One region of the Arthrobacter phoenicis genome, then DNA from elsewhere that is predicted to be linked to it. Evidence: riboswitches for the same ligand, from Rfam matches in the RefSeq annotation. Region 1 holds a riboswitch; each other region holds the start of a gene.
What was found. A riboswitch is a leader RNA that binds a small molecule or an ion and turns the genes downstream of it on or off. The one in region 1 is predicted to bind S-adenosylmethionine.
Positions count from the first base shown of each region.

Region 1 (3,262 bases):
GCACCTCGCCGGGGACGACGTCGAAGCTGACATCCCGGAGGACGGTGTGCGCGGCGGGGCCGGTCCCGAAGGCGCGGCCCAGGCCGCGGAAGGACACCGGAAGGGCGGGGGTGCCGGAGCCAGCCCGGGCGTCGGCCCGGGGCTGGGGCGGGTGCAGGACAGCAGTCATAGGGTTACTCCATCGGTCCTGGCAGTAGCACCCTACGGAAGCAGCCTTTGGCCCGGGTAGTCAGTCCGGACCTTTCCCTCGGCGTGCGTCCTCGTTATCGGCGGGCTCCGGGGTGGAGGTCCGTCGACCAGGGTTGCTGCGGCGTCATCGATCCAGGTCTCTCGGCCGCTCGGGATGGTCACTGTCTACTAAAACCGAACGGCGGATTTTTGCCAAATGGGCGCGTAATATTCGGAAACCTGCGGACGTGCGGCACCTGGTTCGATCAGAAATTCGGCACAGCGCCCGGGGCGGATTTCCCTACTGCGGTGGTGCTGCCGGCGGACGTAGGCTGGCCGCATGAGCCACATGAACGATCCCGCCGTCGTCGAACGCCTCCTGCGCACCAAGGGCCGGTGGGCCATCGTGGGCCTGAGCACCAACCAATGGCGTGCTGCCTACGACACGTCGCTGTTCATCCGCGACCGCCTTGGCATGGACATCATCCCGGTCAACCTGCCCGGCGACGACGTCCACGGGGAGGCCGGCTACCGCTCGCTGGGGGAAATCCCGGCGGAGAAACGGCCCATCGACGTCGTGGATTGCTTCGTGAACTCCGGCCGCGTCGGCGACGTGGTGGACCAGGCGATTGCCGCCGGCGCCGGCGCCGTCTGGCTGCAGCTGGGCGTCATCGACGAGGCCGCGGCCGAACGCGCCAAGGCCGCCGGGCTGGACGTCGTCATGAACGCCTGCCCGGCCAGGGAAGCGCCGCTCCTGGGCCTCTAACCGGAACTGATGGGAGCTTTACGGCGTGTGACGCGCCGCTTTCACCTCGGCCGGGCGTGTGCCAGATTCGTGGGGTAACCATCCCGAGCGGCTGAGAGACCTGGCTCCGTGACGCCGCAGCAACCCCCTCGATGAGGACGGTGCTACCGCCAGGACCGATGGAGAACCACTGTTCCACGGACCCGAGAGGCCGCGCTTTGTGCTGCCCCGGCGCCGGGGGATGAGGCTTTCCTCGGGCGAGCCCCGGAGGAATCATGAACACCACAACGACGGCAGCGCCGGCCCGGATCGCGGGCGGTCCGCTGTGATCGAGATCCAGAACGTCAGCACCTCGTTCCCATCGAAGGACGGCCGGTTCACCGCCGTCGACGACGTCACCCTCACCGTGGAGCGCGGCCGGATCCAGGGCATCATCGGGTTCTCCGGCGCCGGCAAATCCACGCTGCTGCGTAACATCAACCTGCTCGAACGCCCCACCTCGGGCCGGGTCCTGGTCGACGGCGTGGACCTGACCGCCCTGAGCGAGCCGGACCTGCGCAGCAGCCGGCACGGAATCGGCATGATCTTCCAGCACTTCAACCTGCTCAATAACCTCACCGCGCAGGAGAACGTGGAGCTCTCACTGAAGTTCGCCGGGGTGGGGCGGACCGAACGCCGGCGCCGGGCGGCGGATGCGCTGGCCATCGTGGACCTCGCGGACAAGGCCGCCAGCTATCCCGCGAAGCTCTCCGGCGGCCAGAAGCAGCGGGTGGCCATCGCCCGGGCGCTGGCCACGGAGCCGAAGGTCCTGCTCTGCGACGAACCGACGTCGGCCGTGGATCCCCGGACCACTGCCTCCGTGCTGCAGTACCTCGCGGACGTCAACGCCAAATTTGGCATCACGATCGTGGTGGTCACGCACGAAATGAACGTCATCAAGGCCATCGCGGACAACGTCGCGGTCATGGAGGACGGCCGGATCGTCGAGCAATTCGACCTGGCCGAGCTCGAACGCCCCGGCTTCCACCCCGCCACCTCGATCGGGCGGTACCTGGTCTCCGACGCCATCGAGCTGAACCGGCCCCACCGGGCAGCCGCACCGGCCGGCCCCGCCCCGAAAGGCCTGATCCATGCTTGAGCGCATCTTCTCGGTCCTGCCCGAAATCGGCGCCGCCATGGGCCAGACCCTGGCCATGCTGCTGGTCGCGATCCCGCTGGCCGTCCTGATCGGCACGCCGCTGGGCGTCTGGCTCTACACGATCGGCCCCGGCGGACTGCGGCACCGGCCCCGGCTCCACCGGGTCCTGGACGGCCTGGTCAACCTGGTCCGATCCTTCCCGTTCCTGATCCTGCTGATCGCCATCATCCCGGTGACCCGCTTCATCGTGGGCACCACCATCGGCACGGCCGCGGTGATCGTCCCGCTGACCATCAACGCCATCCCGTACTTCGCCCGCTTCGTGGAGCAGAACCTCAGCCAGCTCGGCAGCGGGGTGGTGGAGGCCGCCCGTTCGATGGGAGCCAGCCGGTCACAGATCGTCCGGGACGTGCTGCTGGTGGAGGCCCGGCCGGGACTGGTCAGCTCCATCACCATCATGACCGTCAGCTTCATCTCCTACTCGGCGATGGCGGGCTTGGTGGGTGGCGGCGGGATCGGCGACTTCGCCATCCGCTACGGCTACTACCGCTACGAAACCCCGCTGATGATCACCGCGATCATCCTGATGATCCTGCTGGTCACCCTCGTCCAGTTCGGCGGCTCCCGCCTGGCCCGCCGCCTCGACAAGCGCCTCTGACCGCGGCCCCGGCACCCCACTTCGGAAAGCAGAACCATGACTTCACCAGCCAGCCCCCGCTTCGACGGACCCCGCCCCCGCCTGCTCCTCAGCGCGTTCGTCATGAACACCACCAGCCACATCATGGGCGGCCAATGGCGCCGCCCCGAGGCCCAGCAGCACCGCTTCAACGAACTGCAGCTCTGGACCGACCTGGCCCGGCAGCTGGAGGACGCGAAATTCGACGCGATCTTCTTCGCCGACGTCGTGGGCCTCTACGGCGACTACGACGGCGGCTGGGCCTCCCACCTGAGGAAGGGCCTGCAGGTTCCCTCCAACGACCCGCTGATCCTGCTCTCGGCCCTGGCCGCCGCCACCCGGGAGATCGGCCTGGCCGCCACCTCCTCCGTGATCCAGAGCCACCCCTTCCAGTTCGCCCGGCAGATGTCCACCCTGGACCACATCAGCAACGGCCGGGTGGGCTGGAACATCGTCACCAGCGTGCTGGAAAACTCGCACCGGAACTTCAACGCCACCGAGCTGACCAAACATGACGAGCGCTACGACTGGGCGG
Region 1 covers NZ_JBDFMK010000001.1:1,309,871-1,313,132, reverse strand. The annotation lists gene ABC337_RS06025 (ABC transporter ATP-binding protein) at 1-169, opposite strand, end outside; gene ABC337_RS06020 (CoA-binding protein) at 509-934, shown strand; SAM riboswitch class I at 1,010-1,099, shown strand; gene ABC337_RS06015 (methionine ABC transporter ATP-binding protein) at 1,239-2,051, shown strand; gene ABC337_RS06010 (methionine ABC transporter permease) at 2,044-2,709, shown strand; gene ABC337_RS06005 (NtaA/DmoA family FMN-dependent monooxygenase) at 2,746-3,262, shown strand, end outside.

Region 2 (3,262 bases), 1.7 Mb from region 1:
ACTGCGGCGTGGACGCGTGGGTGCAGGCGGGCCACGCGGGACCCTCCGGCCCGGCCCGGCTGGCCTCGCTGCGCCGGCTGCTGGGCACTGACCCGCGGCAGGAAGCCCAGGAAACCAAGGAACTGGGCACCGTCTCCTGACCGTACGTCACTCCTTCGCCCCGCGGTTGATCAGGCCGTCCGGGACGTGGCCTCCCCGGCCGGGGCGCGTTTAGACGGTAGTTTGGAAGCATGAGCCAACCCGCGTCGAGCTACAACGATGACCTGCGCCTTGCCCACGTCCTGGCGGACTCGGTCGATTCCCAGACCATGAGCCGCTTCAAGGCCCTTGACCTCAAAATCGAGACGAAGCCGGACCTGACGCCGGTCACCGACGCCGACAAGGCCGCCGAGGAAGCCATCCGCGGCCAGCTCTCCCGCTCCCGCCCCCGCGACGCCGTCCTGGGCGAGGAGTTCGGCAGCTCGGGCCACGGCTCCCGCCGCTGGATCATCGACCCGATCGACGGCACCAAGAACTTCGTGCGCGGCGTCCCGGTCTGGGCCACCCTCATCGCTTTGGTGGACGAGGGCGAACCGGTGGTCGGCGTCGTCAGCGCCCCCGCCCTCGGCAAGCGCTGGTGGGCCGCCAAGGGCGCCGGCGCCTACACGGGCCGCTCGCTGGCCGCCGCCACCCGGCTGCGGGTCTCCAACGTCTCGGACCTCTCGGATGCCTCCCTCTCCTACTCCAGCCTCGGCGGCTGGAAGCAGCGCGGCAACCTGGACGAATTCCTGGGCCTGACCGAGGAGGTCTGGCGCACCCGCGCCTACGGCGACTTCTGGTCCTACTGCCTGGTGGCCGAGGGCGCCGTCGACATCGCCTGCGAGCCGGAGCTGAACCTCTACGACATGGCCGCACTGGTCCCGATCGTCACCGAGGCCGGCGGCCGGTTCACCTCCCTCGAGGGCGAGGACGGCCCGTTCGGCGGCAACGCCCTGGCCACGAACTCGATCCTGCACTCCGAGGTCCTCAAGCGGCTCAACCCGAACCTGGACGACCTGCTCTAGAGCTGCGCCTTTTCTGGGGGCCCGTTCCGCGTAACACAGCGCTTCACATTGCCGCGCCCCTTTCCGGGGCGCGGCACTTCTGTCCTAGGCTCGAAACAGGTCACGAGTGCCAGCGCTAAACCCCGGTTTGCTGGCCGGCAACCCTCCTTTCGCGGCGGGGTGCCCCGGGTGACGACCTGGCCGGTCCGGAGCGGACCCGGCAAGCGCGGATCCCCTGCACGCGGGGTCCTTTTCGAGCGAGGTCCCATGTCGACTGCCATTTTTTCATCCCCAGCATCCATCCCCACGGCTGCATCCGCTGCCCGCACCCCGCTGGCCGCCGTGACCGGCGCCGAGATCCAAGCGCCGCTGATCCAGGGCGGCCACGTCCGCTACGCCAATCTGGACTACGGCGCCTCGGCCCCCGCCCTGTCCGTGGTCTCTGCCTACCTCAACGAGATCCTGCCCTACTACGCCAGCGTCCACCGCGGTGCCGGCTACGCCTCCCAGCTGAGCACCTCGGTGTACGAGAACGCGCGGACCATCGTGCGGGACTTCGTCGGCGGCCGGCCCGACGACGCGGTCATCTTCACCCGGAACACCACCGATTCTCTGAACCTCCTGGCCGGGTGCCTGCCCACCGCCGGCGGCCGGCACCTGGGCGAGGTCCTGTACCTGGACATCGAGCACCACGCGAACCTGCTGCCGTGGCAGGGCGTTCCGCACCGCAGCGTCGTCGCCGCGCCCACCCTGGCCGGGACGCTGGCGCGGCTCCGGGCGGAGCTGGCCGCGGGCGGCATCAGCCTGCTCGCGGTCACGGGCGCGTCGAATGTCACCGGCGAGATCCTGCCCGTCCGGGAGCTGGCGGCGCTGGCGCACGAGCACGGGGCCCGGATCGTCGTCGACGCCGCGCAGCTGGCCCCGCACCGCCGGATCGACGTCGCGGCCGACGGCATCGACTATGTTGCCTTCTCGGGGCACAAGCTCTACGCACCGTTCGGCGCGGGCGTCCTGGTGGGGCGGCCGGACTGGCTCGATGCCGGAACGCCGCACCTGGCCGGCGGCGGCGCCGTCCGCGACGCCCGGCTGGACGCCGTCAGCTGGACCACCGGACCGGCCCGGCACGAGGGCGGCTCCCCCAACGTCCTCGGCGCGGCCGCCCTGGCCCGCGCCACCCAGGCGGTCGCCGCCCTGGACGAGGCATCCTGGCACGGCCACGAGGATGCCATCCGGTCCTTCCTTGCCGACGGCCTGCGGGAGATCGACGGCGTGAGCGTGCACCACATCTTCGAGGAGACCGACCGCGGGGAGGGCTGCGGCACCATCGGCGTCGTAAACTTCTCGGTCGCGGGGTACGACGCCGGACTCGTCGCCGCGTACCTGTCCGCCGAGCACGGGATCGGCGTGCGGGACGGCCGGTTCTGCGCGCATCCGCTGCTCAGGCGGTTGGGCCTGCCCGCCGGGTCGCTGCGGGCCAGCTTCGGCCTGGGCTCCCGGCTCGAGGACGCCGAGCGGCTGCTGGCCGCGCTGCGGACGCTGCGGCGCGACGGCCTGGGCTGGGACTACGTGGTGGATGCCGGGCGCTGGGTACCGGCGAACGACACCCGCAGCTACCCGCACTGGGCGCCCAACACCCCCGGCACCGCCGGGGCTGCCCCCTGCACCCTCGACGGCCCCGAATAGCCGGTTTGCGGTAGATTCGACGGGTATCTTCCCGAGCTGCCGAAGGAGAGTTCACGTGGCAGGCGGCGGCCCCAAACTGCATCAGACCCGGCGGAAGGAGCTCGGAGCGAGCTTCCAGGACGGCGGGGAACACTATGACCGGGTGCGGCCCGGCTATCCCGCCGACTCCGCCGACTGGCTCATCCCCGCCGGAGCCCGGGACGCGGCCGACGTCGGGGCGGGCACCGGAAAGTTTACCGCCCTCCTCGTGGCCCGCGGCCTGGCCACGGCCGCCGTCGACCCGTCGGCGGACATGCTGGACCAGTTGCGCGCAGTCCTCCCGGGCGTCCCGGCCACGGTGGGGACCGCCGAACACACCGGGCTCCCGGCGTCGGCGTTCGACCTGGTGACGGTGGCGCAGGCCTGGCACTGGTGCGAGCCGCTGCAGGCCAGCACCGAGACCGCCCGCATCCTGCGGCCGCACGGGGTGCTCGGGCTGATCTGGAACCAGCTGGACACCTCCGTACCGTGGGTGCACCGGCTCTCCCGGATCATGCACGCTGGGGACGTCCACAAAC
Region 2 covers NZ_JBDFMK010000001.1:2,989,163-2,992,424, reverse strand. The annotation lists gene rsgA (ribosome small subunit-dependent GTPase A) at 1-140, shown strand, start outside; gene hisN (histidinol-phosphatase) at 231-1,043, shown strand; SAM riboswitch class IV at 1,142-1,255, shown strand; gene ABC337_RS14035 (aminotransferase class V-fold PLP-dependent enzyme) at 1,290-2,705, shown strand; gene ABC337_RS14030 (class I SAM-dependent methyltransferase) at 2,761-3,262, shown strand, end outside.
Region 2: linked by a shared signal. The riboswitch ahead of ABC337_RS14035 (aminotransferase class V-fold PLP-dependent enzyme) and the one ahead of ABC337_RS06015 (methionine ABC transporter ATP-binding protein) in region 1 are both predicted to bind S-adenosylmethionine.

Region 3 (3,262 bases), 800 kb from region 1:
CTGGCGGCGGAGTTCGGCGCCGGCGGCCCGGGCCTGCTCGACGCCCAGTTCGGTCAGCGGGATGCGGTAATCGGGCACCCGGTTGTAGATGGAGGTATCGGCATTGGCGGCGGACTGGCCGTGCCGGATCATCAGGATTTTCCCGGGCGCGCTCACAGCCCCAGCATAGGCGCGTCCGGCCAACTCCCGGCAACGGCAGGCAAGATAGGACCATGCTGGTTACCTCCCCCCGCCGCGTGCGGTTCGAAGTATGGATTGTGCTGGGACTCTCGCTGGGGCAGTCGGCGGTGTACTCGGTGGTGCAGCTGCTGGACAAGCTCTCGCAGGCGCCGCTGGCCGAGGGGACCTCCACGCTGAACCGCTCCCAGAGCAGCCGCGAGTACTTCGACCTGACCTACCAGCTGCTGGACATCATCTTCGCGCTCGTCCCCGTGCTGCTGGTGCTCTACTTCCTCACCGGTCCCCGCGAGCCGGGGACCCCCGGCGGCGGCTCGGCATTCCGGAAGCTCGGGTTCGATTTCGCCCGCCCCGGAAAGGACCTGCTGCAGGGTGTGGGCCTGTTCCTGCTGATCGGCATCCCGTCGCTGGGCCTCTACGCCGCCGGCCGGGCCCTGGGCATCACGACGGCGATCATCCCGAGCGCGCTGGGCACCTACTGGTGGACCGTGCCCGTTCTGATCCTCTCCGCCATCCGGCATGGGATCGTCGAGGAGGTGATCGTGGTGGGGTACCTGCTGGACCGGTTCGGCAAACTCGGCTGGCGGCTGCCGGCGGCGATCGCCGCGAGCTCCATCCTGCGCGGCAGCTACCACCTGTACCAGGGGTTCGGGCCGTTCATCGGCAACGCCATCATGGGCGTCATCTTCGCCCTGGTCTACACCCGGACCCGGCGGGTGATGCCGCTGGTGATCGCGCATGCGCTGCTGGACATCGTCGCGTTCGTGGGCTTCAGCCTGTTCGGCAAGGCGGTCGGCCTGGGCTGAGGTGTCCTGGGGTCTCCTGCGGTGCCGTCACCTGCCTTGACGAGTCGGGGATCGGCTTAAAGAGTTTCGGCCCCCGGCGGCGGGTGGCGTCATTGACACCCGCGGCCGGCGGCCGAAGTTGTGGCGGGCCGGAGCCCTAGATGGTGACGGCGCCGGAGGCGGTCTCGAAGGTGACCGAGAGGATGCCCGGCGTGCCGTGCGGGGCCTGCCAGTTCACGGCCACGTCCTCCAGCGGCTTCTCCACCGGTTCGCCCAGCCATTCGGTGACCCGCTGCGCGGAGCCGGCGATGGTCAGCTCGGACATCTTCACCGAGCTCTCGTAGGCGTTGGACGGGTGCAGTGCCGGGTCGCCCTCCCACTTGAGCATGTACGGCACCTGCGGATCCGCGATGAGGCCCAGGATGCCGATCTGCTTCCAGACCAGTTCGCGGCCATCGGGGAACTTGCGGTTGCCGTTGACCGCGGCGCGGCCCAGGCGTTCCTCGAAGGGTGCCAGGTCGTCGACCTCGACGCACCAGCCCATCCAGCCGCCGCCGGCGGCGGAGCGGGCGCGGACCGCCTGGCCGAACGGTGCCTTATCCGACGCCGGGTGGTCCAGGACCTCCACGACCTCCAGGTACTTGTGCCCGGCGAGCGGGATGATCATGTTGCGGGTGCCGAAACGGGGGTGCACGCCGCCCTTGACGGCCTCGACCCCGAGGGCCGTGGCGATACGGTCGGTGGTGGCCGCGAGGCCATCCTTTTCACAGGCGTAAGAGACGTGATCCATGCGCATGCCCTCATCTTGGCACTTTGTGATGGACCTCTCAGCTTAGGCTGTCCTAACCTCGCCGGGACCGTCCGGCGGACCCCCTTGCCGCCCGGCGCGGCCGCGGAAATCCGCCGGACAAGCCGTCCCGGGGATCGGTTTCTTCATCTTTGTCACAAAGCTATCCGGGCCGGTTTCCGGCTTCCTACACTGGGAGCAGGTCATGAGTGCCAGCGACAAGCCCCGGCTCGCTGGCCGGCAACCCTCCTTGCGCGGTGGGGTGCCCCGGGTGAAGACCTGGCCCTCCGGCGCCCGCCGGCGGGGCAAGCGCGGCGCCAGGGCCGTGCCGATTGTCCGGGACCTGCCAGCAGTGCTGGACCCGGGAGCCGGTGCCGTCCTGAGCCCAGTCACAGGAGACGCCATGTCCAACGCCTGGTCCTTTGAAACCCGCCAGATCCACGCCGGCCAGCAGCCGGACGCCGCCACCGGCGCCCGCTCGCTGCCGATCTACCAGACGACGTCGTTCGTCTTCCCGAGCGCCGAGAGCGCCGCGAACCGGTTCGCCCTGGCCGAGCTCGCCCCCATCTACACCCGGATCGGCAACCCCACCCAGGACGCCGTCGAACAGCGCATCGCCAGCCTGGAGGGCGGCCTCGGCGCGCTGCTGCTCAGCTCCGGGCAGGCGGCGGAAACCTTCGCCATCCTCAACATCGCCGAGGCCGGGGACCACGTGGTGGCCAGCCCCAGCCTCTACGGCGGCACCTACAACCTGCTGGCCCACACGCTGAAGAAGTTCGGCATCTCCGTGACCTTCGTGGCGGACCCGGACAACCTGGACCAGTGGCGCGAGGCGGTGCAGCCGAACACCAAGCTGTTCTTCGGCGAGGTGGTCTCCAACCCGCGCCAGGACGTCCTGGACCTCGAGGGCATCTCGGATGTGGCCCACCAGGCAGGGGTGCCGCTGATCGTGGACAACACCCTCGCCACCCCGTACCTGATCCGGCCGCTGGAATGGGGCGCGGACATCGTGGTGCACTCGGCCACCAAGTACCTGGGCGGCCACGGCTCGGCGATCGCCGGCGTGATCGTGGACTCCGGGAAGTTCGACTTCGGCGCGGACCCGGAGCGGTACCCCGGCTTCAACACCCCGGACCCGAGCTACAACGGGCTGGTCTACGCCCGGGACCTGGGCGCGGACGGCGCACTGGGGGCCAACCTCTCCTACATCCTCAAGGCACGGGTGCAGCTGCTGCGCGACCTCGGCTCCGCCGTCGCGCCCTTCAACGCCTTCCTGATCGCCCAGGGCATCGAGACGCTGAGCCTGCGGGTGGAGCGGCACGTCGCCAACGCCACCCGGGTGGCCGAATGGCTTGAGGGCCGGGACGACGTCGAATCGGTCGCCTACGCGGGACTGCCCTCGAGCCCCTGGTACGAGCGCGGCAGGAAGTACGGTCCGCGCGGCACGGGCGCCGTCGTCTCCTTCGTCATCGCCGGGGGAGTGGAGGCCGGCAAGCGCTTCGTCGACGCCCTG
Region 3 covers NZ_JBDFMK010000001.1:513,995-517,256, reverse strand. The annotation lists gene ABC337_RS02400 (histidine phosphatase family protein) at 1-132, opposite strand, end outside; gene ABC337_RS02395 (CPBP family intramembrane glutamic endopeptidase) at 213-983, shown strand; gene ABC337_RS02390 (VOC family protein) at 1,120-1,758, opposite strand; SAM riboswitch class IV at 1,951-2,067, shown strand; gene ABC337_RS02385 (bifunctional o-acetylhomoserine/o-acetylserine sulfhydrylase) at 2,153-3,262, shown strand, end outside.
Region 3: linked by a shared signal. The riboswitch ahead of ABC337_RS02385 (bifunctional o-acetylhomoserine/o-acetylserine sulfhydrylase) and the one ahead of ABC337_RS06015 (methionine ABC transporter ATP-binding protein) in region 1 are both predicted to bind S-adenosylmethionine.